Regions from separate parts of the Streptomyces sp. SAI-135 genome, predicted to be linked through region 2. Evidence: riboswitches for the same ligand, from Rfam matches in the RefSeq annotation. Region 2 holds a riboswitch; each other region holds the start of a gene.

The links. A riboswitch is a leader RNA that binds a small molecule or an ion and turns the genes downstream of it on or off. The one in region 2 is predicted to bind cyclic di-AMP.
Region 1: linked by a shared signal. The riboswitch ahead of M2163_RS29055 (transglycosylase SLT domain-containing protein) and the one ahead of M2163_RS22240 (transglycosylase family protein) in region 2 are both predicted to bind cyclic di-AMP.
Region 3: linked by a shared signal. The riboswitch ahead of M2163_RS35305 (M23 family metallopeptidase) and the one ahead of M2163_RS22240 (transglycosylase family protein) in region 2 are both predicted to bind cyclic di-AMP.
Region 4: linked by a shared signal. The riboswitch ahead of M2163_RS24705 (M23 family metallopeptidase) and the one ahead of M2163_RS22240 (transglycosylase family protein) in region 2 are both predicted to bind cyclic di-AMP.

What each region holds. Positions count from the first base shown of each region.
Region 1 covers NZ_JARXYP010000002.1:5,401,870-5,408,735, forward strand. Annotated here, with positions in the region: gene M2163_RS29045 (LacI family DNA-binding transcriptional regulator) at 1-605, shown strand, start outside; gene M2163_RS29050 (HAD family hydrolase) at 769-1,581, shown strand; gene M2163_RS29055 (transglycosylase SLT domain-containing protein) at 1,585-2,067, opposite strand; cyclic di-AMP (ydaO/yuaA leader) riboswitch at 2,073-2,273, opposite strand; partial or broken gene M2163_RS29060 (CocE/NonD family hydrolase) at 2,597-3,135, opposite strand; gene M2163_RS29065 (polyprenyl synthetase family protein) at 3,435-4,445, shown strand; gene M2163_RS29070 (sigma-E factor regulatory protein RseB domain-containing protein) at 5,299-6,537, shown strand; gene M2163_RS29075 (ABC transporter ATP-binding protein) at 6,570-6,866, shown strand, end outside.
Region 2 covers NZ_JARXYP010000002.1:3,951,396-3,958,261, forward strand. Annotated here, with positions in the region: gene M2163_RS22220 (Ppx/GppA phosphatase family protein) at 1-63, opposite strand, end outside; gene M2163_RS22225 (DUF501 domain-containing protein) at 60-605, opposite strand; gene M2163_RS22230 (septum formation initiator family protein) at 628-1,104, opposite strand; gene eno (phosphopyruvate hydratase) at 1,257-2,543, opposite strand; gene M2163_RS22240 (transglycosylase family protein) at 2,829-3,512, opposite strand; cyclic di-AMP (ydaO/yuaA leader) riboswitch at 3,517-3,684, opposite strand; gene M2163_RS22245 (transglycosylase family protein) at 3,890-4,885, opposite strand; gene M2163_RS22250 (cytochrome P450) at 5,078-6,367, opposite strand.
Region 3 covers NZ_JARXYP010000002.1:6,799,739-6,806,604, forward strand. Annotated here, with positions in the region: gene M2163_RS35290 (DNA topoisomerase IV subunit A) at 1-1,325, opposite strand, end outside; gene M2163_RS35295 (pitrilysin family protein) at 1,664-3,058, shown strand; gene M2163_RS35300 (pitrilysin family protein) at 3,055-4,443, shown strand; cyclic di-AMP (ydaO/yuaA leader) riboswitch at 4,643-4,806, shown strand; gene M2163_RS35305 (M23 family metallopeptidase) at 4,819-5,574, shown strand; gene M2163_RS35310 (GntR family transcriptional regulator) at 5,763-6,458, shown strand; gene M2163_RS35315 (HPr family phosphocarrier protein) at 6,586-6,866, opposite strand, start outside.
Region 4 covers NZ_JARXYP010000002.1:4,486,764-4,493,629, forward strand. Annotated here, with positions in the region: gene trmB (tRNA (guanosine(46)-N7)-methyltransferase TrmB) at 25-912, shown strand; gene M2163_RS24695 (PrsW family intramembrane metalloprotease) at 963-2,357, shown strand; gene M2163_RS24700 (aldo/keto reductase) at 2,370-3,314, opposite strand; gene M2163_RS24705 (M23 family metallopeptidase) at 3,492-4,517, opposite strand; cyclic di-AMP (ydaO/yuaA leader) riboswitch at 4,529-4,686, opposite strand; tRNA gene M2163_RS24710 (tRNA-Met) at 5,360-5,433, opposite strand; gene ribA (GTP cyclohydrolase II) at 5,622-6,263, opposite strand; gene M2163_RS24720 (MarR family transcriptional regulator) at 6,371-6,866, opposite strand, start outside.

The sequences.
Region 1 (6,866 bases), 1.5 Mb from region 2:
ACCCGGTCGCGGCCGAACTCCACGACGCCGGGATCCCGTTGGTGGTCTGCGGCAAGCCGATCGGGCGGGGCACCAAGGTGAGTTACGTGGCCGCCGCCGACCGGGAGGGCGCGCAGGACATGGTCCGCCACCTCCTCGCGGGCGGCCGGCGCCGTGTCGGCATGGTCACCGGGCCGCTGGACATGCCGGGCGGCCCCGACCGGCTGGCCGGCTACCGGGACGTGCTCGCTGAGGCGGGCCTGCCGTACGACCCGGCGCTCGTCGTCGAGGGCGACTTCCGGCGCAGCGGCGGCGAACGGGCCGCCCGCCGCCTGCTCGCCCAGGCCCCGGACATGGACGCGGTGTTCGTCGCCTCCGACCTCATGGCCCTGGGCGTCGTGGGCGTCCTCCAGCAGGCCGGGCGTTCGGTCCCGGACGACATCGCTGTCGGCGGCTTCGACGACTCACCGGCGGCCACCGCCGTCGCCCCCGCCCTCACCACCATGCGCCAGCCCTTCGACCGCATCAGCGCCGAGATGGTCCGCATGCTCCTCGCCCAGATCGCCGGCGAGGACACGGCCGGAGTGATCCTCCCGACCGAACTGGTGGTGCGCGACTCGGCGTAGCGCTCCGCGAGGAGCGCGCAGACGGGGCCCGGGACGCGCCGGCACGAGCTACCGCCGCGTCACCGTCGCGCCCCGGAAGCGGAACACCGGTCAACGGATGTGAAAGCAGCGGCCGTCCGGTTCGCGTCGAGTCGAAGGGGCCAACCATCCGTATTCTCTGATCATGGCCGCCTCCACCGCATATTCACTCATCGCCACCGACCTGGACGGTTCGCTGCTCCGGGCCGACGACACCCTCTCCGACCGGTCGTTGGCCGCGCTCGCCCGGGTGGCCGCGGGTGGGGCCCGGCATCTGGTCGTGACGGGACGCCCGGCGCCCAGAGTGCGGCCCCTGCTCGACGACCTCGGCAGCACGGGGCTCGCGGTGTGCGGACAGGGCGCGCAGGTGTACGACGCCGGCGCGGACCGTCTGCTCTGGTCGGTGACGCTGGAGCGGGAGCTGGCCGAGACCGCGCTCGGCAAGATCGAGGCCGAGGTCGGGCAGGTGTACGCGGCCGTGGACCAGGACGGTGTCGACGGGCTCACGCTCATCGAACCGGGCTATCTGATGCCCCACCCGACGCTGCCCGCGGTGCGGGTGGCCCGGCGCGACGACCTGTGGTGCGAGCCGATCAGCAAGGTGCTGCTGCGCCACCCCTACCTGTCCGACGACGAGTTGGCGGTCACGGCGCGTTCGGTGGTGGGCTCGCTGGCGACGGTCACCATGTCGGGGCCCGGGACCGTCGAACTCCAGCCATGCGGCATCACCAAGGCCACCGGCCTCGCGCTGGCCGCCGAACACCTGGGTCTGGGCCCGGAGGTGACGATCGCCTTCGGGGACATGCCCAACGACATCCCGATGTTCGACTGGGCGGCCCGCGGTGTGGCGATGGCGAACGCCCACCCCGAACTCAAGGCCGTGGCCGACGAGGTGACCCTGTCCAACGAGGACGACGGCATCGCCGTCGTCCTCGAAGGGCTCTTCCCGCGGGCGTAGTTCCTAGTACGCGCCGTACACGTTGTCGATGGACCCGTACCGCTGGGCCGCGTAGTTGCAGGCCGCGGTGATGTTCGCCACCGGGTCGTACGGGTCCCACGAGGTGTTGGCCACGTGGTACGCGTTGAAGGTCGGGTCGATCACCTGGAGCAGGCCCTTGGAGGGCGTCCCGGCGGCCGCGTTGGAGTCCCAGAGATTGATGGCGTAGGGGTTGCCGGAGGACTCGCGGATGACGTTGCGGTAGATGCCGTCGTAGGAGCCGGGAATGCCGTGCTCCGCCATGACGGCGAGGGAGGCCCGGATCCAGCCGTCGAGGGTGTTGGAGTAGCCGAGCGTGGTCGCGGTCTGCACGGCCGGGGTGGCCGCGGACGCGCTGGTGGCGCCGATGAGCGGGAGCGCGAGGACGGCGACACCGGTACCGGCGACGGCGAGCTTGCGGGCGAGACGGCTGGTACGGGTACGGCGGTGCTGAGCGGCAGCGGGCATGGCGAAGTTCCTCTCCGTCGCCTGCGAGGTGAGCTGTCGGGTTCGGGCGGGAGCTGCCCGGCCACGCCCACGAAAGGCATGACTTCACCCCAAGCCGTACCGGTATGTCCGAAGACGACCGTTACGGCGACCTACCTGGTTCCCCCGCTCCTGCCGTGGTTCTCGGTGGGTGTACGGGCGGTGGCAGGATTCGGCGTCCGCCCGACAGGCCGGGAACGTATGCGAGAGCACATGTCCGGAACAAGTGGCGAGTTCACATGGCGTGCCTATTGACCTTGGTAAGGGGTATTTGAGGCGCTTGATCCTTTGCGTTCGCCAAGTCTCAACTCACGCGTGGGAAAAGGCGGATCGGTAGATTCCGGAAAGCCGTCGCTCCGGCCGCGCGAGTGGGTCAAGTCACAGCTGAGCGCAAGAGGTGTAAAACGGTCAAGAAGGCTCAACTCATGTTCAACCGACCGGCCGTGGGATCCGCTTCACCCACGTCGGGTGGAAGTCGGTGCCGTCACGGGCCATCTCCGAGCGGGCCTGCGAGCGACATCTCCCGCCGGGCGTCGCCGACATGGAGCGGGTCCGGCGGGCGGCAGACGCGGGCGAGCATCCTCGCCGCCCGCCCGTGCAGGTCCGCGGCCGGGACGGAACCTCCCCTGCGGTGCCCGTCGTCGTCATGACGGCCGTCGGTGGCGCGGACGGTGACGACCGCCCCAGGAGATGCGGAACATGCCGGCCCGGCCGTCGCACCAGGGCTGCGCCGCCGGCCACTCGACCCCCTCGGCCCCGTCGGCGAGTCCGGTCGCCGAGCACGCGTCGCCGGGCACGCCCCCGCTGTTGCCGTGCCCGCGCACGTCCACGCGGACGGACTCGTAGCCGTGGCCTGCGTACCAGGGGGCGCTGCCGGTCGCGGGGCGCGGGCCGGTCGGTGAGGCGATGCGGCAGGTATTCGAGGATCGCGGGTACCGGTTCTTCGGAGAGGGGTCGCCACACGCGTGCGTACAGGAGCGTCCCGTCCGCCGGCGGGACACGGACGCCGGCGTGGGTGGTCTCGCAGGGGAAGGGCGTACGGATGCGCATCGGTGGGGTCCCGTCGGCCTCAGTGCGCCGGGCGTGTGGTGCGGCGCGGCCGGGGCGCGGTGGCCTCGGTCCCGGCTTCGGTTCGGGACACGGACGGCTACTTCCGTACAAGTGGATAGATATCCATCCTTTTCAGGTGATCAAAAACATACCGGCCGTGATCCGATACCGCCTGGCATGGACGGGGCGGGCGCTATCGGTGATCCAAAGGTGACCGGATACGCTGACTTGAGTGATGGCAGCGACCTATCGACATTCCTCGTAACCGCCAGAAGACACCAGCAGACAGGAGACCCCTCGTGACCGTCGTCGGGCCGTTCGGGCTGAGCGTGCGGGACCAGGCTCTGGAAGCCGATGTCCAGGCCGGATTGGCGGCTGTCGAGGAGGGACTGCTCGAGGCCACCAAGAGCGAGGTTCCCTTCATCACGGAGGCCGCCCAGCATCTGGTGAGGGCGGGCGGAAAGCGGTTTCGGCCGCTGCTCGTGATGCTCGCCGCGCAGTTCGGCGACCCCTATGCGCCCGGCGTGGTGCCGTCGGCCGTGGTGGTGGAGCTGACCCACCTCGCCACGCTGTACCACGACGACGTCATGGACGAGGCCGAGGTCAGGCGGGGCGTGGACAGCGCCAACACCCGCTGGGGCAACTCGGTGGCCGTCCTGACGGGCGACTTCCTGTTCGCCCGCGCCTCGCACATCCTGGCCGACCTCGGGCCCGAGGCGGTCCGGGTCCAGTCGGAGGCGTTCGAGCGCCTGGTCACCGGCCAGATCCTGGAGACGGCCGGACCGCAGGACGGCCGGGACCCGGTCGAGCACTACCTGGACGTGCTCGGCGGCAAGACGGGCTCGCTGGTCGCGGTCTCGTGCCGCTTCGGGGCGATGATGTCCGGTGCCGACGAGACGGTCGTGGACGTCCTGACCCAGTACGGCGAGCGCCTCGGCGTCGCCTTCCAGCTGGCCGACGACGTCCTGGACATCGCCTCCGACTCCCACGAGTCCGGCAAGACGCCGGGCACGGACCTGCGCGAGGGCATCCCGACCATGCCGGTCCTGCGGCTGCGGGAGCGCGCCGCCCGGCTGGGCCTGGCCGAGGACATCGCCCTGTGCGAGCTGCTCGACTCCGACCTCACGGACGACGCGCGGCACGCCCGGGCCCTGGCGGCCCTGCGCACCCACCCGGCGCTGGAGCAGGCCCGCCGGGACACCGTGCGCTACGCCGAGGACGCACGCGCGGCACTGGCTCCGCTGCGGGAGTGCGACGCGAAGGCGGCACTGATGGAACTGTGCGACGCGGTGGTCCACCGCGCCGGGTAGTGATGTACGTCACCGCCCCGCAGGCAGCTGCGCCGGGCTGGAAGCGGGCGCCTGTGGGGGTGCCGCGTAGGTGGTCTGGCGGGTGCGGGTGCGTTGTGGCTGGTCGCGCAGTTCCCCGCGGGCAGCTGCGCCGGGCTGGAAGCGGGTGCCTGTGGGGGTGCCGCGTAGGTGGTCTGGCGGGTGCGGGTGCGTTGTGGCTGGTCGCGCAGTTCCCCGCGGGCAGCTGCGCCGGGCTGGAAGCGGGTGCCTGTGGGGGTGCCGCGTAGGTGGTCTGGCGGGTGCGGGTGCGTTGTGGCTGGTCGCGCAGTTCCCCGCGCCCCTGGGGGGTTGCAGTCGCCTGCGTCTCGAGGACCGTCCGTGGGGAGTGCCCTGCCCGGTGCCGCGAGGACCGTCCGCACCAGCCCCCACCGAGCCCGCGTCGGCTGCCGCAGGCATTCAGGGGCGCGGGGAACTGCGCAAAACGCCCGCCCCCACCCGCCCGCGCAGGTATTCAGGGGCGCGGGGAACTGCGCAAAGCGCCCGCCTCCACGCACCCGGGCCAGCCCGCGCGGGGCGGCGCAGGTATTCAGGGGCGCGGGGAACTGCGCGAGACGCCCGCCCCCACCCAGCCGCACCGCTCCCACGACCGAACCCGGGGAGGGGCGCCCCCTACGGGTCGTAGGGGGCGCCGGACTGTTGTGTCATCCCGCAGGTGTACACGGAGTTGGCCCCGAGGGCTGACGCATGCTCATGGCCGATTTGGTCAGATGGACACCACGGAAAACACCACTCCTCACCGATTCGGGTGAGAATGGCGGCTAAGGGTGGACGCACGGGAGTTGAAGCCGCCGCCGACGACGGAGGTAAGGCACACATGGCACCGTACGAATCCGACGACAGCGCGACCGCCGCGGACGCCGAAGAGCTGCGTTCCGCGCGCCGGCGCAAGGCCGCGCGGTACGTCGTGCCGGCCACGGTGGTGGGAGTCGCGGCGGCGACCATCGGGCTCGTCCCGGCGCTCGCCGACTCCGGTGACCCCGACCTGCCGAAGATCAGCGCACAGGAACTCATCGAGAAGATCGCCGCGTCGGACGTACAGCAGCTGTCCGGCACCGTGAAGATCACCACCGATCTCGGCCTGCCGGACCTCGGCGGCCTGGAGAGCTCGCTCGGCTCCGCCGCCGGGCCCTCCGGATCGGGCGGCGGCTCGTCCGCCGACCCGTCCACCAAGCTCACCGAACTGGCCTCCGGCACCCACACACTGCGCGTCGCGGCCGACGGAGAGGACAGGCAGAAGATCTCGCTGCTGGAGAACGCGGCCGAGTACAGCCTCATCCACAACGGCAAGGACGTCTGGGGCTACGACAGCAAGTCAAACTCCGTCTTCCACACCACGGCCTCCGAGAGCGACGGCAAGCAGCGCGAGGAGCTCCCGGCCACGCCCAAGGACCTGGCCGAACAAGCCCTCGAGGCCGCCGACGAGACCACCTCGGTGACCGTCGAGGGCACCGCGCAGGTCGCGGGCCGGGACGCCTACCGCCTGGTCGTCAAGCCCAAGGACGAGGGCTCGACGGTCGGCCAGATCACCGTGGCCGTGGACGCGAAGACCGGTCTGCCGCTGAAGTTCACGCTGACCCCGGCGAGCGGCGGCGCGGCCGTCGTGGACGCCGGCTTCACCCAGGTCAGCTTCGCCAGGCCGGCCGCCTCCACCTTCGACTTCACCCCGCCGAAGGGCGCGAAGGTCGAGGAGGGGGACGTATCGAAGGCACCCGGGCACGGCGAGGAGCCCGGGGACCTCGCCAAGGACTTCGGCAAGGGCTCGGCCGAGGACCTCGGCAAGGGCGCCCCCGACGGCATGAACGTCATCGGGGACGGCTGGGACTCCATCGCCACCTTCGACACCGGCGGCCAGGGCGTCCCGTCCGGCTCCGAGGTCGGCGGTGACGTCGGCGGCTTCCTCGACTCGCTCGGCGACAAGGTCTCCGGCAAGTTCGGCGAGGGCACCGTCTTCAAGACCCGCCTGATCAACGCCCTGATCACCGAGGACGGCAAGGTCTACGTCGGCGCGGTCACCAAGGACGCGCTGGTGAAGGCGGCCGACGCGGCGAAGTAGTCCCGAGCGGGCACGACGAATCGAGGGAGCCGATGGACCAGCCGTCAGCCGCGGAACCGGACCCGGAGGGGTCGGGTGACGGCGCGGGCGGTGACGCGGGCGGGGACGGAGCCGTCATCCGCACCCGCGCCCTCACCAAGCGCTACCGCGGCGGCCAGCTCGCCGTGGACGGTCTCGACCTGACCGTCCCGGCGGGCAGCGTCTTCGGCTTCCTCGGCCCGAACGGCTCGGGCAAGACCACCACCATCCGCATGCTGATGGGCCTCATCGAACCGACCTCCGGCTCGGCGCACGTCCTGGGCCGCCCCATGCCCCGCGCCGGCCGGGCC
Region 2 (6,866 bases):
GCAGTCGGCGACGAGCAGGCGGATGGAGTTCGTACCGCAGTCGATGGCGGCGACCCGGGTCACTGGGTGTCCTCCTGCTGCTCCTGCTGCTCGGTGACGGTCACGCACGCGCCCTTGCGCCACCACTCCGGCAGCATCGCGATCGCCTCGTCGCCCAGGGGGTTGACGCCCGGGCCCGCGGCCAGCGAGTGGCCGACCAGGACGTGCAGGCACTTCACCCGGTCCGGCATGCCGCCCGCGCTCGGGAAGCCCTCCAGGACCTCGATGGCGTCACGGCGGGCGATGTAGTCCTCGTGCGCGGCCCGGTAGGCGGCGGCGAGCTCCGGATCGGTCTGCAGCCGCTCCGTCATCTCCTTCATGACGCCGTTCGCCTCCAGCGTGCCGATCGCCGAGGCGGCGCGCGGGCACGTCAGGTAGTAGGTCGTCGGGAAGGGCGTGCCGTCGGGGAGGCGGGGGGCCGTCTCCACCACGTCCGGCTGACCGCAGGGGCAGCGGTGCGCGATCGCGCGCAGTCCGCGCGGCGGCCGGCCGAGCTGCTGCTTGAAGGCCTCGACGTCCGCGTCGGTCGGCTCGGTGCGCGGGGTGGAGGGCGGAGGCGTTTCCATGCCTGTCTTTCTATCGGTCGGTCTACTGGTCGGAGGCGTCGGACTTGTCGACCCCGTCCCAGACGTTCGCGTACCAGGGGCGGTCGGCCGCGCCCAGGTCGGTGCGGGACTGCTTCGCCGCGTCCGGGTCGACGACGATGAACCCCGTCTCCCCCGGCATCACATAGTGCAGCCGCTGCCGGATCTGCTGCTCCGCGTACGCGTCGTCCTGCCAGCGCGCCTTGAGGTCGCGCAGCTTCTCGACCCGCTCGGCTGCCTGCTCCTTCTCCCGCTGGAGATCGGCGATCTCGGCACGCTGGGAGACGTACTGCCTTATCGGGTACGCGAGCGCCACCACCAGCGTGCACAGCACGAGGGCGAGCAGCGCGGCCCGGCCGGTCAGCCGGGAGCGGCGGGCCTGCCGTTTGGTCTGGGACCGGTAGACACGGGCCGCGGTCTGCTCGCCGAGCAGCCTGATCCTGGTCGTGGTGGAGAAACGGTCCCGGTCCTTCACGGCCATCGGCTCTCCGCCTCCCCTTCTACGTGCGTACGTCCCCGCACACGGTACGGGACCGGTACGGGGACGTACGTACGACTGGCTAAGGCTTAGCCCCTTAAGGGTCAGCCCTTGAAGCTGCTCAGCTCTTTACGCTGCTCAGCCCTCTACGCTGCTCAGCCCTTGAAGCGCGGGAAGGCGCTGCGGCCGGCGTACACCGCGGCGTCGTCGAGGATCTCCTCGATGCGCAGGAGCTGGTTGTACTTGGCGACGCGCTCGGAGCGGGCCGGGGCGCCGGTCTTGATCTGGCCGCAGTTGGTGGCGACGGCGAGGTCGGCGATGGTGACGTCCTCGGTCTCGCCGGAGCGGTGGGACATCATGCACTTGAAGCCGCTGCGCTGGGCGAGCTCGACGGCGTCGAGGGTCTCGGTCAGGGAGCCGATCTGGTTCACCTTGACGAGCAGCGCGTTGGCGGCGCCGTCCTCGATGCCGCGGGCCAGGCGCTCCGGGTTGGTGACGAACAGGTCGTCGCCGACGATCTGGACCTTGTCGCCCAGCTTGTCGGTGAGGACCTTCCAGCCGGCCCAGTCGTCCTCGAACAGCGGGTCCTCGATGGAGACGAGCGGGTAGGCCGCCACGAGCTCCTCGTAGTACTCCGTCATCTCGGCGGCGGAGCGGTCCTTGCCCTCGAACTGGTACTTGCCGTCCTTGTAGAACTCGGAGGCGGCGACGTCGAGGGCGAGGGCGACCTGCTCGCCGGGGATGTAACCGGCTTCCTTGATCGCTTCGAGGATGAGGTCCAGGGCGGCGCGGTTGGACTCGAGGTTCGGGGCGAAGCCGCCCTCGTCGCCGAGGCCGGTGGACAGGCCCTTGCTCTTCAGGACCTTCTTGAGGGTGTGGTAGACCTCGGTGCCCCAGCGCAGCGCCTCGGAGAAGGACTCCGCGCCGATCGGGGCGATCATGAACTCCTGGATGTCCACGTTGGAGTCGGCGTGCGAGCCGCCGTTCAGGATGTTCATCATCGGCACCGGCAGCAGGTGCGCGTTCGGGCCGCCCAGGTAGCGGAAGAGCGGGAGGTCGCTGGCCTCGGAGGCGGCGTGGGCGACGGCGAGCGAGACGCCGAGGATGGCGTTGGCGCCGAGCGAGCCCTTGTTGTCGGTGGCGTCCAGGTCGAACATCGCCTGGTCGATCAGGCGCTGCTCGGTGGCGTCGTAGCCGACGAGCTCCGGGCCGATCTGCTCGATGACGGCGAGGACGGCCTTCTCGACACCCTTGCCCTGGTAGCGGTTCGGGTCACCGTCACGCAGCTCGATGGCCTCGAAGGCACCGGTGGAGGCGCCGGACGGGACGGCGGCACGACCGGTGCTGCCGTCGTCGAGGCCGACCTCGACCTCGACGGTGGGGTTGCCTCGCGAGTCGAGGATTTCCCTGGCTACGACGACGTCGATGGACGGCACGAGCATCTCCTTCTTGGATGGTGAGCCTTGCGACTAGAGCCTAACCGGCTCCGGGGCATCGGCCACCGTGTGGACCGACCTGTGGACGAAACCGAGAGTAAATTGTTTCTGAACTGAACAAAAGAGGCCCGTGAACAGAGCGGCCCACGCGAGCACACACAAAAAGCCCCGCCCCGGTGCGTACGGGGGAACACGCACCGGAGCGGGGAGCCCGTGGGGACGGGGGGTGACCCTCACGAGGCCCTCATCCTGGAGGACACGGCTGTGAGGGCCCTGTGGTTCAGCTGGGGCCTACTTCAGGTGCAGCTGCTGGCCCGGGAAGATGAAGTCGGCATCGTCGATGATGTCCTTGTTCAGCTTGAACAGCTTCTGCCAGCCGCCCTTGACCTTGTGCTTCTCGGCGATCGAGCTGAGGGTGTCACCCTTGACGACCTTGTACTCGCCGTCGCCCTTCTTGACCTTCTTGCCGGTCGGGGTGGTGACGGTCTTCTTGGCGGCCGGGCGCTCGGAGGAGCGGGAGGCGCTCTGCTCGTCGGTCGAACGGGTGCTGGTGCCCGAGTTCGAGGAGCCGGCGGAGGACGAGCCGCTGCCGCCGTTGTAGGCGGCGCTGGACAGGCCCACTCCGCAGACCGGCCAGGCGCCCTTGCCCTGGGAGGCGAGGACCTTCTCGGCGACGGCGATCTGCTGGGCCTTGCTGGCCTGGTTGGCCTGCGCGGCGTACTGCGTGCCGCCGTACGCGGCCCAGGTGGAGGCCGAGAACTGCAGGCCGCCGTAGTAGCCGTTGCCGGTGTTGATGGACCAGTTCCCGCCGGACTCGCACTGGGCGACGGCGTCCCACTCGGAGGCGGTGGCGGCGGAGGCGTTGCCGGCCGCCATCAGCGGGGCGGCGATGGCGACACCGGTGACGCCGGCGAGCGCGGCGGCGCGGGTGGCCTTGGACGGACGACGGTGCTTGCCCTTGCCGGAAAACAGCATGGATCGATCCCCTCACCGACGCCTGCGAGGTGAGCTGTCGGGTTCGGGCCGGTTGAGTTGCCCGGTCGCACACCCTGCGGTGCGCGGCTTCACCCCAAGCCGGTCCAGCGTGAACTGCTGGGCCCGGCGCTTACCTTGGGTCCCCCGCTCCTGCCTACGGCGCTTGACGCGACGACTGTTCCCGTACGGCCGCTGGCAGGATTCGGCGTTGCGGCAGACGGGGCTCGGGTTGCCGAGCGGTCACGACCGTAGACACGCGCTCGGCGGAATTTCAAAGACGATCAGGGCTTCTGAGACTCATCCCACACTTTCACCAAAGTGGACATTCAGTGCGAAGTATGACGTGAACTCCCGCTGTTTTTCAGGTCTTTTCGACCCTATTCAGCCCCTGTGTCGAGCGTCTGACCGGCGACGATGTTGCTCGGGTCGGCCCCGATGCGGTCCTTGTTCTCGGCGTAGAGGGCGCGCCATCCGCCGTCGAGGCCAAGGGAGTCGGCGATGGAGGCGAGCGAGTCGCCCGCCTGGACGGTGTAAGTGGCGGCGGCGTGCCGGCCGGTCGAGGAGGAGGCCGTGCTCTTCGTCGCATTCTCCTCGGCACTGTCGCCGCGGTGCTTGCCGGAACCGAGAGCACCGACGTCCACGAGGGCCGAAGAACTGCCCACCTGCCACGACTTGTCCGCTTCGTCCTCTTCCGGGCTCACCACGGGGGAGCCGTCGGACGACCGAGCGTCTTCCGTCGCGGAGTCCTTGGATTCCGAAGAGTTCTTTTTGTCCGACTCGGCCGAACCGCCGTCGCCGGAGGGAGTGGCCGACGGTGACGGCGAGGCGGACGAGCCGTCCAGCGCGTCGAGGAGGCCGGAGGACTCCTCGGTGTCCGACGACTTGGAGGAACCGGAGGAACCGGAGGAACCAGATGAACTGGACGAGTCGGACGAGCCGGACGCCGAGGCCGAGGGGGTACCGCTCCCCACGCCCGTGTCGACGTCGGCCGAGCTCGCGTCCTTGCTGAGCCCGTTGAGCAGACCGCAGGTCGGCCAGGCGGCGATGCCCTGGTCCGCGAGGAGCTTCTCGGCCACGGCTATCTGCTGGTTGCGGCTGGCGAGGTCCGCGGTCTCGGCGTATTCGAGGCCGCCGTACTTCTCCCAGTTCTCCTGGGACATCTGGAGGCCGCCGTAGTAGCCGTTGCCCTCGTTCTCGCTCCAGGAGCCACCGCTCTCGCACTCCGCGACCCGGTCCCAGGTGGTGCCGGTGGCGGCGCTCGCTCCGGTCGCCCCGAGCAGGGGGATCGCGATGGCGGAGCCCGTCACACCGGCCGCCACGAGGAGAGCCGGGGCCTGACGGGGGCGACGGTGACGACCGTTCCCGGAGAGCATGGGGGGACCTTTCCCGAGACAGCAAGTACCCGCGCGGCACGTGGTGCGGGGCACCGCGCTGGTCCGTGAACGTATAGGGATTCGATCACTTGTCACAAGTTAATGCCGCGTAGATCACGTGAAGATCACAAGGTTGAGGGCGTGTCAGGTTTAGCCGGCTCCGTGCCGGGATAGGCCGGACCCCTCGGTCGATTACCGGACGGGCGTGAACTCCACGGGCAAAGTACGCAGTCCACGCATGATGAGTCCGCCACGCCAGCGCAAATCGGCCGAATCCACCGCGAGTTGTAGGTCCGGGAGACGGGTGAGAAGCGTGGCGAGCGCCGTCTGTCCTTCCAGTCGGGCGAGCGGGGCACCGAGGCAGTAGTGGATGCCGTGGCCGTAACCGAGGTGCTGATTGTCACGGCGGGACAGATCGAGCACATCCGGGTCGGTGAACCGCTCCGGGTCCCGGTCCGCGGCCGCCAGCACGACGAGCACCGGGTCCCCGGTGGCGACGTCCTGCCCGCCGATCCGCAGGGGTTCGGTGGCGAACCGCCAGGTGGCCAGTTCGACCGGGCCGTCGTACCTGAGCAGTTCCTCCACTCCGGTCTCCAGGAGACCCCGTTCCTGCCGGGCCAGCGACTTTGTCAGCCGGTTCCGCTGCTCGGGGTGGGTGAGGAGGGCGTACATGCCGTTGCCGATCAGGTTGACCGTGGTCTCGAAGCCTGCGAAGAGGAGGATGAACGCCATGGCCGCGGCCTCGTTCTCGGTGAGGTGCTCACCGTGGTCGGAGGCGCGGATGAGTCCGGAGATGAGGTCCTCACCGGGGCTGGCCTCGTCGGGCAGCGCCTCCCGCTTGCGGTGGATGAGCTCGGCGAGATAGCCGCGCATCTTCTTCACCGACCGGGCCACCCCGCCCCGGGGGCCCCCTCCGTGCCGGATCATCATGCCCGCCCAGTCCCGGAAGTCGTCCTGGTCCTCCCGGGGGACGCCGAGCAGGTCGCAGATCGCGTAGATGGGGAGCGGGAACGCGAACTCGTGGATGAGGTCGGCGCTGCCGGTCGCCGCGAACCCGTCGATGAGACGGTCCGTCAGCTCCTGCACCCGGGGCGCGAACTCGGCGACCCGCCTCGGCGTGAACGCCTTGCTGACCAGCCGTCGGAGCCTGGTGTGGTCCGGCGGGTCGATGTTCAGCAGATGCGTCATCAGCTCCGCCTTGCGCTCCCCCGGGATACCGGTCTTCCCCTTGGCGTGCGCGGGCTCGTCGTGGTGCGCGGGGTTCTTGCTGAGCCGCTGGTCGGCGAGGGCCTGCTTCGCATCGGCGTAACGGGTGACCAGCCATGCCTCCACGCCACTGGGCAACCGGGTCCGGTGCACGGGCGCGTGCTCACGGAGCCAGGCGTAGGCGGGGTAGGGGTTGGTGGCGAACTCCCAGGTGAAAAGGGCGGGCGCGGAATCCGCGGGGGCGGGAGCGGCGGGGGCGGCGGGGCCGGGGGGCATGGAGGGCTGGTCGGTCACTCCTTGACGGTATCCGGGCATGGCGGCGGCCTTCCGGTGACGGGTCGTTCATGTGCTGGGGGTACCGGCGGCGGGGCTGTCGTGGTGGGCCGGGCGGGCCGGCTCCCTGCCGGGGGATGGGGAGCGGACGGATGCGGTGGCGGGCCGGCTGCCTGCCGGGGGATGGGGAGCGGACGGATGCGGTGGCGGGGCCGGCTGCCTGCCGGGGGATGGGGAGCGGACGGATGCGGTGGCGGGGCCGGCTGCCTGCCGGGGGATGGGGAGCGGACGGATGCGGTGGCGGTGTGTGGCGCCAATGGGTCGGTGACGGTGCTGGGTGGCAGGGACCAGCGTGTCTTCCGGGGGATGGGGATGGGGTGCGGATGGATGGGGTGGCGGTGTGTGGGCGCCAAAGGGCCGGTGGCGGTGGGTAGGTGGCTAGGGGCCGGTGACGGTGCGCGGGTGGACAGGGCCGACGGGGGCCGGCTGCGGTCGAGGGAGC
Region 3 (6,866 bases), 2.8 Mb from region 2:
CGCAGGGGCGTGTCCAGGATGTACTGCGTCTGGATCTCGCTCAGCGAGAAGCGCTCGATCAGGCGCTCCTTCGCCTGCGCGGAGTTGTCGCTGGAGCGGATGATGCGGATGACCTCGTCGATGTCGACCAGGGCGGTGAGCAGGCCCTCGACCAGGTGCAGCCGGTCGCGCCGCTTGGTGCGCCGGAACTCGCTGCGCCGGCGCACCACCTCGAAGCGATGGTCGAGGTAGACCTCCAGGAGTTCCTTGAGGCCGAGCGTGAGGGGCTGCCCGTCCACCAGCGCCACGTTGTTGACGCCGAAGGACTCCTCCATGGGCGTCAGCTTGTAGAGCTGCTCCAGGACCGCCTCCGGCACGAAGCCGTTCTTGATCTCGATGACCAGCCGCAGGCCGTGCTCGCGGTCGGTGAGGTCCTTGACGTCGGCGATGCCCTGGAGCTTCTTCGCACCGACCAGGTCCTTGATCTTGGCGATCACCTTCTCCGGGCCGACCGTGAAGGGCAGCTCGGTGACGACCAGGCCCTTGCGGCGGGCCGTCACCGTCTCCACCGACACCGTGGCGCGGATCTTGAAGGTGCCGCGGCCCGTCTCGTAGGCGTCCCGGATGCCGGAGAGACCGACGATCCGGCCGCCGGTGGGCAGGTCGGGGCCCGGGATGTGCTTCATCAGGGCGTCCAGATCCGCGTTCGGGTAGCGGATCAGGTGGCGGGCGGCCGCGATGACCTCGGTGAGGTTGTGCGGCGCCATGTTGGTGGCCATGCCGACCGCGATGCCCGAGGCGCCGTTCACCAGGAGGTTGGGGAAGGCGGCGGGCAGCGCGCCCGGCTCCTGCTCCTGGCCGTCGTAGTTCGGGGCGAAGTCGACCGTGTCCTCGTCGATGGACTCCGTCATCAGGGTCGCGGCCTCGGCCGCGCGGCACTCGGTGTACCGCATGGCGGCCGGCGGGTCGTCGTTGCCCAGCGAGCCGAAGTTGCCGTGGCCGTCGATCAGCGGCACGCTCATCGAGAAGGGCTGGGCCATGCGCACGAGGGCGTCGTAGATCGACGCGTCGCCGTGCGGGTGCAGCTTGCCCATGACCTCGCCGACCACGCGGGCGCACTTCACATAGCCGCGGTCGGGGCGCAGGCCCATCTCGTTCATCTGGTAGACGATGCGCCGGTGCACCGGCTTGAGACCGTCGCGGGCGTCGGGGAGCGCGCGGGAGTAGATGACCGAGTACGCGTACTCGAGGTACGAGCCCTTCATCTCGTCCACGACGTCGATGTCGAGGATCCGCTCCTCGTACGAGTCGTCGGGCGGCGGGGTCTTCGTGCTGCGGCGGGCCATCGCTGCCGGCTCCTCTTTTCTGGTCGCTCGCCTACGGGTCGCTCACATCGGCCCTTTGGCTCACTCTTGCTGAAGCGTGAACGGAGTCTGACGCGGACCATTGTGGACCGCGGCACTGACAGTCCGGGCAGGGCCCGGCCGAGCCGCCCGGCCCGGGGACCGCACAGCGCCTCCCTCACGGTTGCCCGCAGGCTACGCGATCCGCTGTGGGCGTACGCGCCCCGGGAACTTCACCGAGGGTCCGCACGCTTGCATACAGTGGCAGGACCGGCAGGAAAACAGCTCCACGAACCGCGGTTTCCACGACCGCGACGGCGATCGAAGGGACGTACATGCCCATGGGTCACACGGCCACAGACCAGGCAGGCACCGGGGGCCTGACAGCGACCGAGCACCGCCTGGCCAACGGCCTGCGCGTGGTGCTCTCCGAGGACCACCTGACCCCGGTCGCGGCGGTGTGCCTCTGGTACGACGTCGGTTCGCGCCACGAGGTCAAGGGGCGTACCGGCCTGGCTCACCTTTTCGAGCACCTGATGTTCCAGGGCTCGAAGCAGGTGCACGGCAACGGGCACTTCGAGCTCGTCCAGGGCGCCGGCGGTTCGCTCAACGGCACCACCAGCTTCGAGCGCACCAACTACTTCGAGACCATGCCGACCCATCAGCTGGAGCTCGCGCTGTGGCTGGAGGCCGACCGCATGGGCTCCCTGCTGGCCGCCCTCGACGACGAGTCGATGGAGAACCAGCGCGACGTCGTCAAGAACGAGCGCAGGCAGCGCTACGACAACGTCCCCTACGGCACCGCGTTCGAGAAGCTGACCGCGCTCGCCTACCCGGAGGGCCATCCCTACCACCACACCCCGATCGGTTCGATGGCCGATCTGGACGCGGCCACCCTGGAGGACGCGCGCGCGTTCTTCCGCACCTACTACGCGCCCAACAACGCCGTCCTGTCGGTCGTCGGCGACATCGACCCGGAGCAGACGCTCGCCTGGATCGAGAAGTACTTCGGCTCCATCCCCTCGCACGACGGCAAGCCCGCGCCCCGCGACGGCTCCCTGCCCGAGATCATCGGCGAGCAGTTGCGCGAGGTCGTCGAGGAGGAGGTCCCCGCGCGCGCGTTGATGGCCGCCTACCGGCTGCCGCACGACGGCACCCGCGAGGCGGACGCGGCCGACCTGGCCCTCACCGTCCTCGGCGGCGGTGAGTCCTCCCGCCTCTACAACCGGCTGGTACGACGTGACCGTACGGCCGTCGCGGCCGGCTTCGGACTGCTGCGCCTGGCCGGTGCGCCCTCCCTGGGCTGGCTCGACGTGAAGACCTCCGGCGATGTCGAGGTGCCGGTCATCGAGGCCGCCATCGACGAGGAGCTCGCGCGGTTCGCCGCGGAGGGCCCCACCGCCGAGGAAATGGAGCGCGCCCAGGCCCAGTTGGAGCGCGAGTGGCTGGACCGGCTCGGCACCGTCGCGGGCCGCGCCGACGAACTGTGCCGCTACGCCGTCCTGTTCGGCGACCCCCAGCTCGCCCTGACCGCCGTGCAGCGCGTCCTGGAGGTGAGCGCCGAGGACGTGCAGGAGGTCGCCAAGGCCAGGCTGCGCCCCGACAACCGCGCGGTGCTGGTCTACGAGCCGCTCACCCCGGCCGAGATCGCCGACAGCGCCGAGGACGCCGCCGAGGACCCGCAGGCCGCGGCAACCGTAGAAGCCACCGACGAGAACGAGGAGGCGGCCAAGTGACCGAGCTCGCCGCGATGGAATTCCACCCGCAGCCGCAGGCGGGCGAGCCCAAGGTCTGGGCCTTCCCCGCCCCCGAGCGCGCCACGCTCGACAACGGCCTGACCCTCCTGCGCTGCCACCGCCCCGGCCAGCAGGTCGTCGCCGTCGAGGTGCTCCTGGACGCGCCCCTGGACGCCGAACCGGCAGGACTGGACGGCGTCGCCACGATCATGGCGCGCGCCTTCTCCGAGGGCACCGACAAGCACTCCGCCGAGGAGTTCGCCGCCGAGCTGGAGCGCTGCGGCGCCACCCTCGACGCGCACGCCGACCACCCGGGCGTCCGCCTCAGCCTCGAAGTGCCCGCCTCCCGCCTCGCCAAGGCCCTCGGCCTGCTGGCCGACGCGCTCAGGGCGCCCGCGTTCGCGGACAGCGAGGTCGAGCGGCTCGTCCGCAACCGCCTCGACGAGATCCCGCACGAGCTGGCCAACCCGTCCCGGCGCGCCGCCAAGGAGCTCTCCAAGGAGCTCTTCCCGGCGGACTCGCGCATGTCGCGCCCGCGCCAGGGCACCGAGGACACGGTCGAGAACATCGACTCCGCGGCCGTACGCGCCTTCTACGAGAAGCATGTGCGCCCCGCCACCGCGACCGCCGTGGTCGTCGGCGACCTCACCGGCATCGATCTGGACGCGCTGCTCGCCGACACCCTCGGCTCCTGGACCGGTTCCCCGGCCCAGCCGCGCCCGGTGCCGCCGGTGACCGCCGACGACACCGGCCGCGTCGTCATCGTGGACCGCCCCGGTGCCGTCCAGACGCAGTTGCTCATCGGTCGCATCGGCGCCGACCGGCACGCACGCGTGTGGCCCGCGCAGGTGCTCGGCACCTACTGCCTCGGCGGCACCCTCACCTCCCGCCTGGACCGCGTCCTGCGCGAGGAGAAGGGCTACACCTACGGCGTACGGTCGTTCGGGCAGGTCCTCAGGTCCGCGCCGGACGGCTCGGGCGCCGCGATGCTCGCCATCAGCGGCTCGGTGGACACCCCGAACACCGGTCCCGCCCTGGACGACCTGTGGAAGGTGCTGAGCACGCTCGCCGAGGGCGGACTCACCGACGCCGAGCGCGACGTGGCCGTGCAGAACCTGGTCGGTGTGGCGCCGCTCAAGTACGAGACGGCGGCGGCCGTCGCGAGCACGCTGGCCGACCAGGTCGAGCAGCACCTGCCCGACGACTACCAGGCGACCCTGTACCAGCAGCTCGCCGCGACCGGCACCGTCGAGGCCACCGCGGCCGTCGTGAACGCCTTCCCGGTGGACCGGCTGGTGACGATCCTGGTCGGTGACGCGGCCGCCATCAAGGAGCCCGTCGAGGCCCTCGGCATCGGCGAGGTCAAGGTCGTGAGCGCCGAGTAGCCGAGCAACGGCACGCGCGTGGAGGGGCCCTGGTGACGACGGCGTCACCAGGGCCCTCTGATGTCCGAATTGGGTGAGAGGTTGCCTGTCTGCCCTGTGGGATGCGCTACAAACACCCTGATCCGTTTGGGTCTTGAAAGCCACCCCGCTTAGCGTCTTCCGGGCTGTCCGTCAGGCACTGCGCCGCGCCCGCGGCACCGGACAGTCATCGCCGAGTCCCCGTACGGCGCGAGCCAGGGGAGCCGGGGACCCACACCACGTCCCTGGGGTGAATCGGACGCCCGCGCCTTGCGAGGGGGTCCGTAGGAGACCTTCCTGCTCCGAACCCGTCAGCTAACCCGGTAGGCGAGAAGGAAGGAAAGGACCAGCCACCACATGGCGTTCACCTGCGCCACCGGGAAGCACCGTCGTCCCAGCCGCATGAAGCGCACCACCGCCCGCGCCGCGGGCGTCGCCGCCCTCGCCACCACCGGCGTCATCGGCACCATCGCCGCCCCGGCGCTCGCCGCCGAGAACTCCGTCGAGCAGACCGGCCTGATGCCCGTCGTCTCCGTCGGCACGGACTCCCTCGCGGCCCAGCTCGACGCCCAGGCCGAGGCCCAGGCGCAGGCCGCCGCGCAGAAGAAGGCGGCGGCGGAGGCCAAGCGGAAGGCCGAGGCGCGCGCCAAGGAGATACGCGAGGCCAAGGAGCGCGCCGCCCGTGAGGCCGAGCGCAAGCGCCTCAACGCCTTCGTCGCCCCGATCTCCGGCTCCTACATCTCCACCGGCTACAAGAGCAGCAGCTCCCTGTGGTCCTCCGGCAGCCACACCGGTGTCGACTTCCACGCCGCCACCGGCACCTCCGTGCACGCGGTCGGCCGCGGCACGGTCGTCGAGGCCGGCTGGGGCGGGTCGTACGGCAACAACATCGTGATCAGGATGGCCGACGGCACGTACACCCAGTACGGCCACCTGTCCTCCATCGGCGTCTCGGTCGGCCAGTCGGTCACCCCCGGCCAGCAGATCGGGCTGTCCGGCGCGACCGGCAACGTCACCGGACCGCACCTGCACTTCGAGGCGCGCACCACCCCCGAGTACGGCTCGGACATCGACCCCGTCGCCTACCTGCGCTCGCACGGCGTCAACGTCTGACGACCGCCCCGCGATCCGCGCGAGAACCCCGGCTCCCCGAGCCGGGGTTTCGTCGTTTCCGGCGCCCCGTTGTCCAAAAAATATCCCTGGATTCCGGTCCGCCGTCGGAAATTCCCGCTCATTGCAATAGAGTCACTGAACACACGTCAATCGGCGACGTTTCACGGGGATTAAGACGGAGGTCGGACATGCGTATTCCGGCGCACTCGGTATGCACGGCGATCCGGGACGACATCGTCGCCGGTGTCCACGAGCGCGGGAGCCGGCTCACCGAGGAACTGCTCGCCCGCCGCTACGGCGTCTCCCGTGTTCCCGTCCGCGAGGCCCTGCGCACCCTGGAGGCCGAGGGCTTCGTGGTGACACGGCGGCACGCGGGCGCGTGCGTGGCCGAACCGACCGAGGAGGAGGGCGCCGACCTCCTGGAGATGCGCATGCTCCTCGAACCGCTCGGCGCCTCCCGGGCCGCCCAGCGGCGCACCGAGGCCCATCTGAAGGTGTTGCGCGGCCTGGTCAGGCTGGGCCAGGAGCGGGCCAGGCGGGGCAACAGCGACGATCTGCGCTCCCTGGGGGGCTGGTTCCACGAGACGCTCGCGCAGGCCTCCGGCAGCCCCGCGCTGACCTCCCTGCTGACCCAGCTGCGGCACAAGATCGCCTGGATGTACGTCGTGGACGCGCCGGCCGATCCCGTGGAGTCCTGGGCGGAGCACGGCGCGATCGTGGACGCGGTGGCACGCGGGGACGGCGAACGCGCGCGGGCGATCACCGCGGTGCACACCGAGCGCTCGGGAGCCGCGCACCGGCTGCGGTTCGGCTCCGGGCAGGATCGCGCGGACCGTGTGAGGAGTTCGCAACATCCTGTAAACGTGACGGGTGTGCGGCATTAACACGGGCACCGTATACAAAGAGGGAGTAATTCCGGGGGCGTTATTTCCGCTGCCCTCGAAAGGGAAATGCGAAGGGCCCGCCCGATAATTCGGACGAGCCCCTCGGTGCTTTTCAGGGCACCCGCGCTCAGACGGTCTCGGGAAGCTCCTCGAGGCCCTCGGCGACCAGCTTCGCGAGCCGGTCGAGGGCGGCGTCCGCACCCTCGGCGTCGGAGGCGAGGACGATCTCCTCGCCGCCCTGGGCGCCCAGGCCGAGCACGGCCAGCATGGAGGCCGCGTTGACGGGGTTGCCGTCGGCCTTGGCGATCGTCACCGGGATACCTGCGGCCGTGGCGGCCCGGACGAAGATGGAAGCGGGGCGGGCGTGGAGACCCTCGGCCCAGCCGACGTTGACGCGGCGCTCAGCCA
Region 4 (6,866 bases), 540 kb from region 2:
GGCCGCCGTAAAATCGACCCCACTGTGTCTGATTCCCTCAACGCCCCCGAAGCCCCCCGGTCCCGGTCCCGGTCCACCGAGTCCGGCGAGGCCGCTGCCCATGTGCCCGGTGTGTCTGTTCGGCACACCCGGGCCAAAGGGGAGCCGCGGTTCCCCGACGGGCCCAGCGCCGATCCCGCGGGGTCGCACTTCGAGCGGCGGATCCGGAGTTTCCAGCCGCGGCGGAGCCGGGTGACGGCGGGGCAGGCGGACGCGTTGCAGCGCCTGTGGCCGACGTGGGGGCTCGACATCGACGGACAGCACACGCTCGATCTCGGCGAGCTGTTCGGCAACGACAACCCGGTCGTGCTGGAGATCGGGTTCGGGATGGGCGAGGCCACCGCGCAGATGGCCGCCGCGGACCCCGGCACCAACATCCTCGCCGTCGACGTGCACACCCCTGGTCAGGGCAATCTGCTCAACCTCGCCGAGCAGCAGAAGCTGTCCAACATCCGGGTCGGCAACGGCGACGCCATCATCCTGCTGCGCGAGATGCTCACCCGGGACTCGCTCGACGGGCTCCGCGTCTACTTCCCCGACCCCTGGCCCAAGAAGCGGCACCACAAGCGGCGCCTGATCCAGCCGGAGTTCCTGGACCTGGCCGCGACCCGTCTGCGCCCCGGCGCGCTGGTGCACTGCGCGACCGACTGGGAGCCGTACGCCGAGCAGATGCTCGACGTCCTCACCGCGCACCCCGACTTCGAGAACACACAGGCCGACGGCGGTTTCGCGTCGCGTCCCGACTTCCGTCCGCTGACCCGTTTCGAGGGACAGGGACTGGACAAGGGACATGTCGTGAACGACCTGCTGTTCCGCCGCGTACAGCACGGCGACCGACCCGACCGACCCGACCAGTCCCCCACCGGCGCCTGAACCGGCCGCCTGCCTGCGGGCGGCGCCTCTGTCTCGTTAAGGTCGATGCTGTGGCCACCTGTCCTCCGTATCCGACGTACCCCGGTGACCCCGCCGGCGGCTCCGCGCTGCGGCATGCGCACTGGTGGCAGCGCAAGTGGGTGCGCTACGGCGCGCTGATCACGCTCCTCACCCTGTCCGGGCTCGTCATCCTCGCCCTGGTCCGCCAGCAGACCGGCACCGAGGGATTCCTGGTCGGACTGGGCCTCGCCGTCCTGCCCGTACCCCTGCTCATGGCCGCGTTCCGCTGGCTGGACCGGGTCGAACCGGGGCCCTGGCGCAATCTGCTGTTCGCCTTCGCCTGGGGCGCCTGCGCGGCCGCGCTCATAGCGATCATCGCCAACAGTTTCGCGACGAAGTGGATAGCGACGACGACCGCCGACCCGACCGGCGCGGACACCCTCGGCGCGACCGTGATAGCGCCGGTCGTCGAGGAGTCGGCCAAGGCCGCCGCCGTCCTGCTCGTCTTCCTGTTCCGCAGACGGGACTTCACCGGGATCGTCGACGGCGTGGTGATAGCGGGGGTCACCGCCACCGGCTTCGCCTTCACCGAGAACATCCTCTACCTCGGCACCGCCTTCGGCACCGACCAGCTCACCGGCGACCGGGGCATCGCCTCCGTCACCGCCGCGACCTTCTTCGTGCGCGTGGTGATGTCGCCGTTCGCGCACCCCCTGTTCACCGTCCTCACCGGCATCGGCTTCGGCATCTCCGCGCTGTCGGCGGAACGCCAGCACATCCGACGGGTCCTCGTCCCGCTCTGCGGGCTGCTGCTCGCGATGGGCATGCACGCGATGTGGAACGGCTCGTCGACGTTCGGGGAGTACGGGTTCTTCGCGGTGTACGCGATGTTCATGGTGCCGGCGTTCGCGCTGCTGACCTGGCTGGTCATCTGGACGCGGCAGCGGGAGCTGAGGACCGTGCGCGAGGAGCTGCCCGCGTACGCCGTGGCCGGGTGGCTGACGCCGAGCGAGCCGTACGTGCTGGGCTCGATGCGGGCGCGGCGGGTGGCGCGCGACTACGCGCGGCGGCAGTTCGGCGGGCGGCCCGCGGCACGGGCGGTCTCGCAGTACGAGGCGTACGCGACGTCGCTGGCGTTCCTGCGGCGTCGGGGGCGGCTCGGACGGGCGAACGCCGACTTCGTCGTACGGGAGCGGGAGCTGCTGCACGAGCTGTGGCGGCGGCGGGACGTGGCGCGTCCCGCGCTGGACCACGCGGCCCGGACGACGGCACCGGTGGCCGCGCCGCCCTGGCCGGTGTACGGGGTGCACGGGGTGTACGGACATCCGCCCCAGCCGGACCGTCCCGCCCACCCGTTCCCGACGGTCAGCCCGGTCCATCCGGTCCATCCGGTCCAGGCACAGCCCACGGTGCCGTACCCCGCGTACAACCCCTATCGGACCTAGGGCCCGTCCCCCTTACGCCGACGCCTCCGTCAGGCGCCCCAGCTCCTCCTCCGTCAGGGTCAGCTCCGCCACCCTCAACAGCGCCGGTAGCTGCTCCACCGTGCGGGCGGACGCGATCGGGGCCGCGACCGTCGGCTGGGCGGCGAGCCAGGCGAGGGCGACCGTGGCGACCGGGACGGTGTGGGACTCGGCGATGTCGTCGAGCGCCGCGAGCACCTTGCGACCGCGCTCGGTCTCCAGGTGCTTGCCGGCACCCGCCCGTCGCGCGCTCTCCACCGTCGTACCGGCGCGGTACTTGCCGGTGAGGAACCCGGAGGCGAGGGCGTAGTACGGGACGGCGGCGAGGCCCTGCCGGGAGGCGACGGCCTGGAGCTCACCCTCGTACGTGTCGCGCGAGACCAGGTTGTAGTGGGGCTGGAGGGCGGCATAGCGCGCGAGGCCCTCGCGGTCGGAGAAGTCGAGGGACTCCGCGAGGCGTGCGGCGGAGATGTTGGAGGCGCCGATCGCCCGCACCTTGCCCGCCTTCACCAGCTCGTCCAGCGCGCCGATGATCTCCTCGACGGGGATCTCCGGCTTGTCGAAGTGGGTGTAGTAGAGGTCGATGCGGTCGGTGCCCAGGCGCCGCAGCGAAGCGTCCGCCGCCGCCTTGATGTTCGCGGCGGTCAGGCCCGGGAAGTCGGGGTGCTGGCTGACCTTCGTCGCGATGACGACGTCGTCACGGTTGCCACGGGCCGCCAGCCACTTGCCGATGATCGTCTCGGACTCGCCGCCGGAGTTGCCGTCCACCCAGGCCGAGTACGAGTCAGCGGTGTCGAGGAAGTTGCCGCCGGCCGCGGTGTACGCGTCGAGGACGGCGAACGAGGTGGCCTCGTCGGCGGTCCAGCCGAAGACGTTGCCGCCGAGGGAGAGCGGGAAGACCTCGAGGTCCGAGGAGCCGAGCTTGCGAAGAGAAGTCATGCCGGACGCCGGTCTTCCTGAACGGCCGCAAAGTCCTCGTAAACAAGCGGAAGCAGTCCCTCCGGCGCACCGGCAGCCCTGACGTCGGGGGGACGTCGTCAGGGCTGCCGGAGTTCGCGGGTGACTTCAGGTACGGGCGGGGCCGGGTGATCTCAGGTACGGGCGGGGCCGGGGGCCTCAGGGGTTGAGACCCTTGCCGCGCAGCCACGCCATCGGGTCGATCCCGTCGGCAGAGCCGCCCGGGTGGACCTCCAGGTGCAGGTGCGCGCCGGTCACGTTGCCGGTGGCGCCGACGCGGCCGATGACGTCACCGGTGGCGACCTTCTGGCCGACGCTGACGCTGATCGAGGACTGGTGGCAGAACCACAGCTCGGTGCCGTCGTCGAGGGTGAGGATGGTGCGGTACCCGTAGGAACCGGCCCAGCCGGCCTCCGTGATGGTGCCGCTGTGGACCGCCTTGATGAGCGTGCCCGTGGGGGCGGCGAAGTCGAGGCCGGTGTGGTAGCCGGAGGACCACAGCGAGCCGGCCTGACCGAAGGTCGAGGTGATGGTGTACGACGAGGTCGGCAGCGTGTACTGCTTGGCGAGCTCGGCCAGGCGCTCGGCCTCGGCCTTCTTCGCGGCCTCTTCCTCCGCCGCCTTCTTCGCGGCGGCGGCCTTCTCCTGAGCTTCCTTCTCCGCCTTGGCGGCGGCCGCGTCGGCCTCCTTCTGGGCGGCGTCCGCGACGGCCTGGGCGGCCTTGGTGTCGAGCTGGTCCTGCTGCACTTCGGCCTGGGCCAGGATGCGCGAGCGCAGGGCCTCACCGGCGTCCGAGGTGCCCTCGGCGGTGTCGGCGGTGGTGGCGCCGACGCTGCTGAAGGCGCTCGTGTCGTCCGCGGCGGTGTCGGCGTCGTCCGAGATGAGCGAGCCCACGTTGGGCAGGTCCGGCATGGAGATGGAGACCGGCGGCTTGCCGGTGTTGGCGCTGGCCATCCCGCCCGCGCTGACCGCGGCTATGACGCCTACGCCCAGGACGGTGGAGCTGCGGGCGAATCCCCCGCCGCGCTGCTTGGCGACGCGATGCCGGCCGCGTACGGGAGCGAGGGAGTCCGCGGTCGGGTTCCACTCACCGAGCGGGGCCTCGTCGTCGGCGCGGTAACCGCCGTACACAAGGGTGTCGCTGGGTACGTACGGCGCCTCGGGGGCAGGCGGGTTGGACGCCACGTGGGCGCGCTCCTTTCCTTCCTTCTCGCCTACCGGGTTAGCTGACGGGTTCGGAGCAGGAAGGTCTCCTACGCGCGTATACCCACCGTGCTGCCACGGCGGACTACGAGCGATTCACCCCAAGGTGGTGGTTCCCCGGTTCCCTTGCGGAATTCGGCGCGTGAGCACGGAGCCGTCTCTTGTGACGGCTGGGACGACCGCGCTGCGTTATCGAACGTTAATAGACCCGGGGGCCCGATTCCAAGCTGTTCCGCTTGATCATTAACGAAATCCCGCTGGACTTACGGCCCATGAACGGCTAAAAACGGGCGAGTTGACCTTCTTTCAGTAACCACACAGATGTTGACGGTGTGACAGTCGCAGTGCGGAGGGCGCTCACCCGCTCACCCTTCGTCACAAACACCGCCCTACGGCGAGCAACGCCATGCCGTCAGTAAGGAACCCCCGGAACGCGCCCGCCCCGCGCCAACCGCGGCCACCCGCCGCCCCTGCCGCTGCACGGCGACGGCACGGTGTGCGCGCTGCCCGTCCGCAGTTGCGCCCTGCCGCCTCGGCGCGGGCACCCTCGGCGCCTGGCCCGACCGGGCCGAGGAGCACGTCTTCTTGGCCGGGGCCACGCTGCCGCTGCGTGGCCCCTGCTCGGCGGCCTCCCGGAGTGCCCCGGCCACGAGCAGCAGTGCCGGGAGCATGCGGACGAAGGCGCGCGGGTGCGCGACCGGTCCTCCTGCTCCACGCTTCCAGGTTCGCCCGGCTGCCGTCCGTGGGGCGGACCGGGTGATCCGACCGGGGGAAACACTCAGGGCCGGAGTCCAGTGAACTGGATTCCGGCCCTGAGCCTTGAGTAGCGGGGACAGGATTTGAACCTGCGACCTCTGGGTTATGAGCCCAGCGAGCTACCGAGCTGCTCCACCCCGCGTCGTTGTGTGACCAGCATACGTCATCCGCCGGGTGCTTCGCGCCAGGGTTGTTCCGGGGAGGCCGCCCCGTCCGGCGAGAGCGGTATGCGCAAGCCCGTGCAGCGTGCGGCGGAGGCCACCGTGGCCGCGGCGACGTGTTTCTGCGCGTGCACGCCTGGCCTGTCCGGCGCACGCGCCCCGGTGACGCTCAGCCGACGCCGAGTTCGGTCAACTCGCCCAGCGGCAGCGTGTGCTGGGTCTGGAGGACCTTCGCGCGCAGGTAGCGGACGTTGTGGGCGGTGGTGAACACCCCGGTGGGGACACGGTCGTGGACGCCGATCCCCAGGTCCCTCAACTGGCCCGCCTTGTCGGGGTTGTTGGAGAGCAGGTCGATCTCGCCGATCCCGAGCGCGGTCAGCATCTGCGCGGCCGCGGTGTAGTCCCGGGCGTCCTCGGGCAGGCCCAGCGCGGTGTTGGCGGCATAGGTGTCGAGGCCCTGGTCCTGGAGGGCGTAGGCGTCGAGCTTGTTGTAGAGGCCGATGCCGCGGCCCTCCTGGCGGAGGTAGAGCAGGACGCCGCCGCGCTCGGCGATGCGCTCGACCGCCTCACGGAGCTGGGGTCCGCAGTCGCAGCGGGCGGAGCCGAGGACATCGCCGGTGAGGCACTCGGAGTGCAACCGCACGAGCGGGACGGTGCCGGGGGCGGGGTCGCCGAGGACGACGGCGAGGTGCTCCCGTCCGTCGGTCAGGCCGTGGAAGGTGACGAGCTCGGCGTCTACGCGGTAACCGTCCCCGAAGCGCAGCGGGACGCGGACGCGGGAGCGCTGGGTGGCGGCGGGCAGGTCGGTCATGCGGGTACTCCGGTCCGTAGGCATACCTGCTTCAGATTTGAAGCAGTTCTACTGATCGAGACCCTACCCCATGCTTTAAATTTGAAGCAACGGTTTTATGGCGCTCGTCACGCCCGGCCCTCACCGGAACAGGACGGGGACGACCGCCGCCGCCACGGCACCTCCTCGACGGGCCCGCCCTCCCCCTGGAGGCCCGCGGTGACGCTGGTGAAGATCTCCTCCAACTGCCCCACCTGCTCCGGTGTGAGCCGGTCGAAGAGCGCGGCGCGGACCGTCTCCACATGTCCCGGCGCCGCCCGCTCCAGCACCGCCATGCCCTCGTCCGTCAGGACCGCGATGCTGCCCCGCTTGTCCCACTGGCAGCTCTCCCGCCGCACCAGCCCGTCCTTCTCCAGCCGCGCGACGGCGTACGTCAGCCGGGGCCGGGTGATCTTCAGCCCCTCGGCGAGATCGGTCATCCGCAGCCGGCGCTCCGGGGTCTCGGAGAGATTGGCGAGGATGGAGTAGTACAGGTGGGGCATGCCGGCCTCCTGCTGGAGCTGCCGGTCGATGGTGTCCTCCAGGAGGAGCGAGGCGGCGATGTAGGCACGCCAGGCTCGCTGC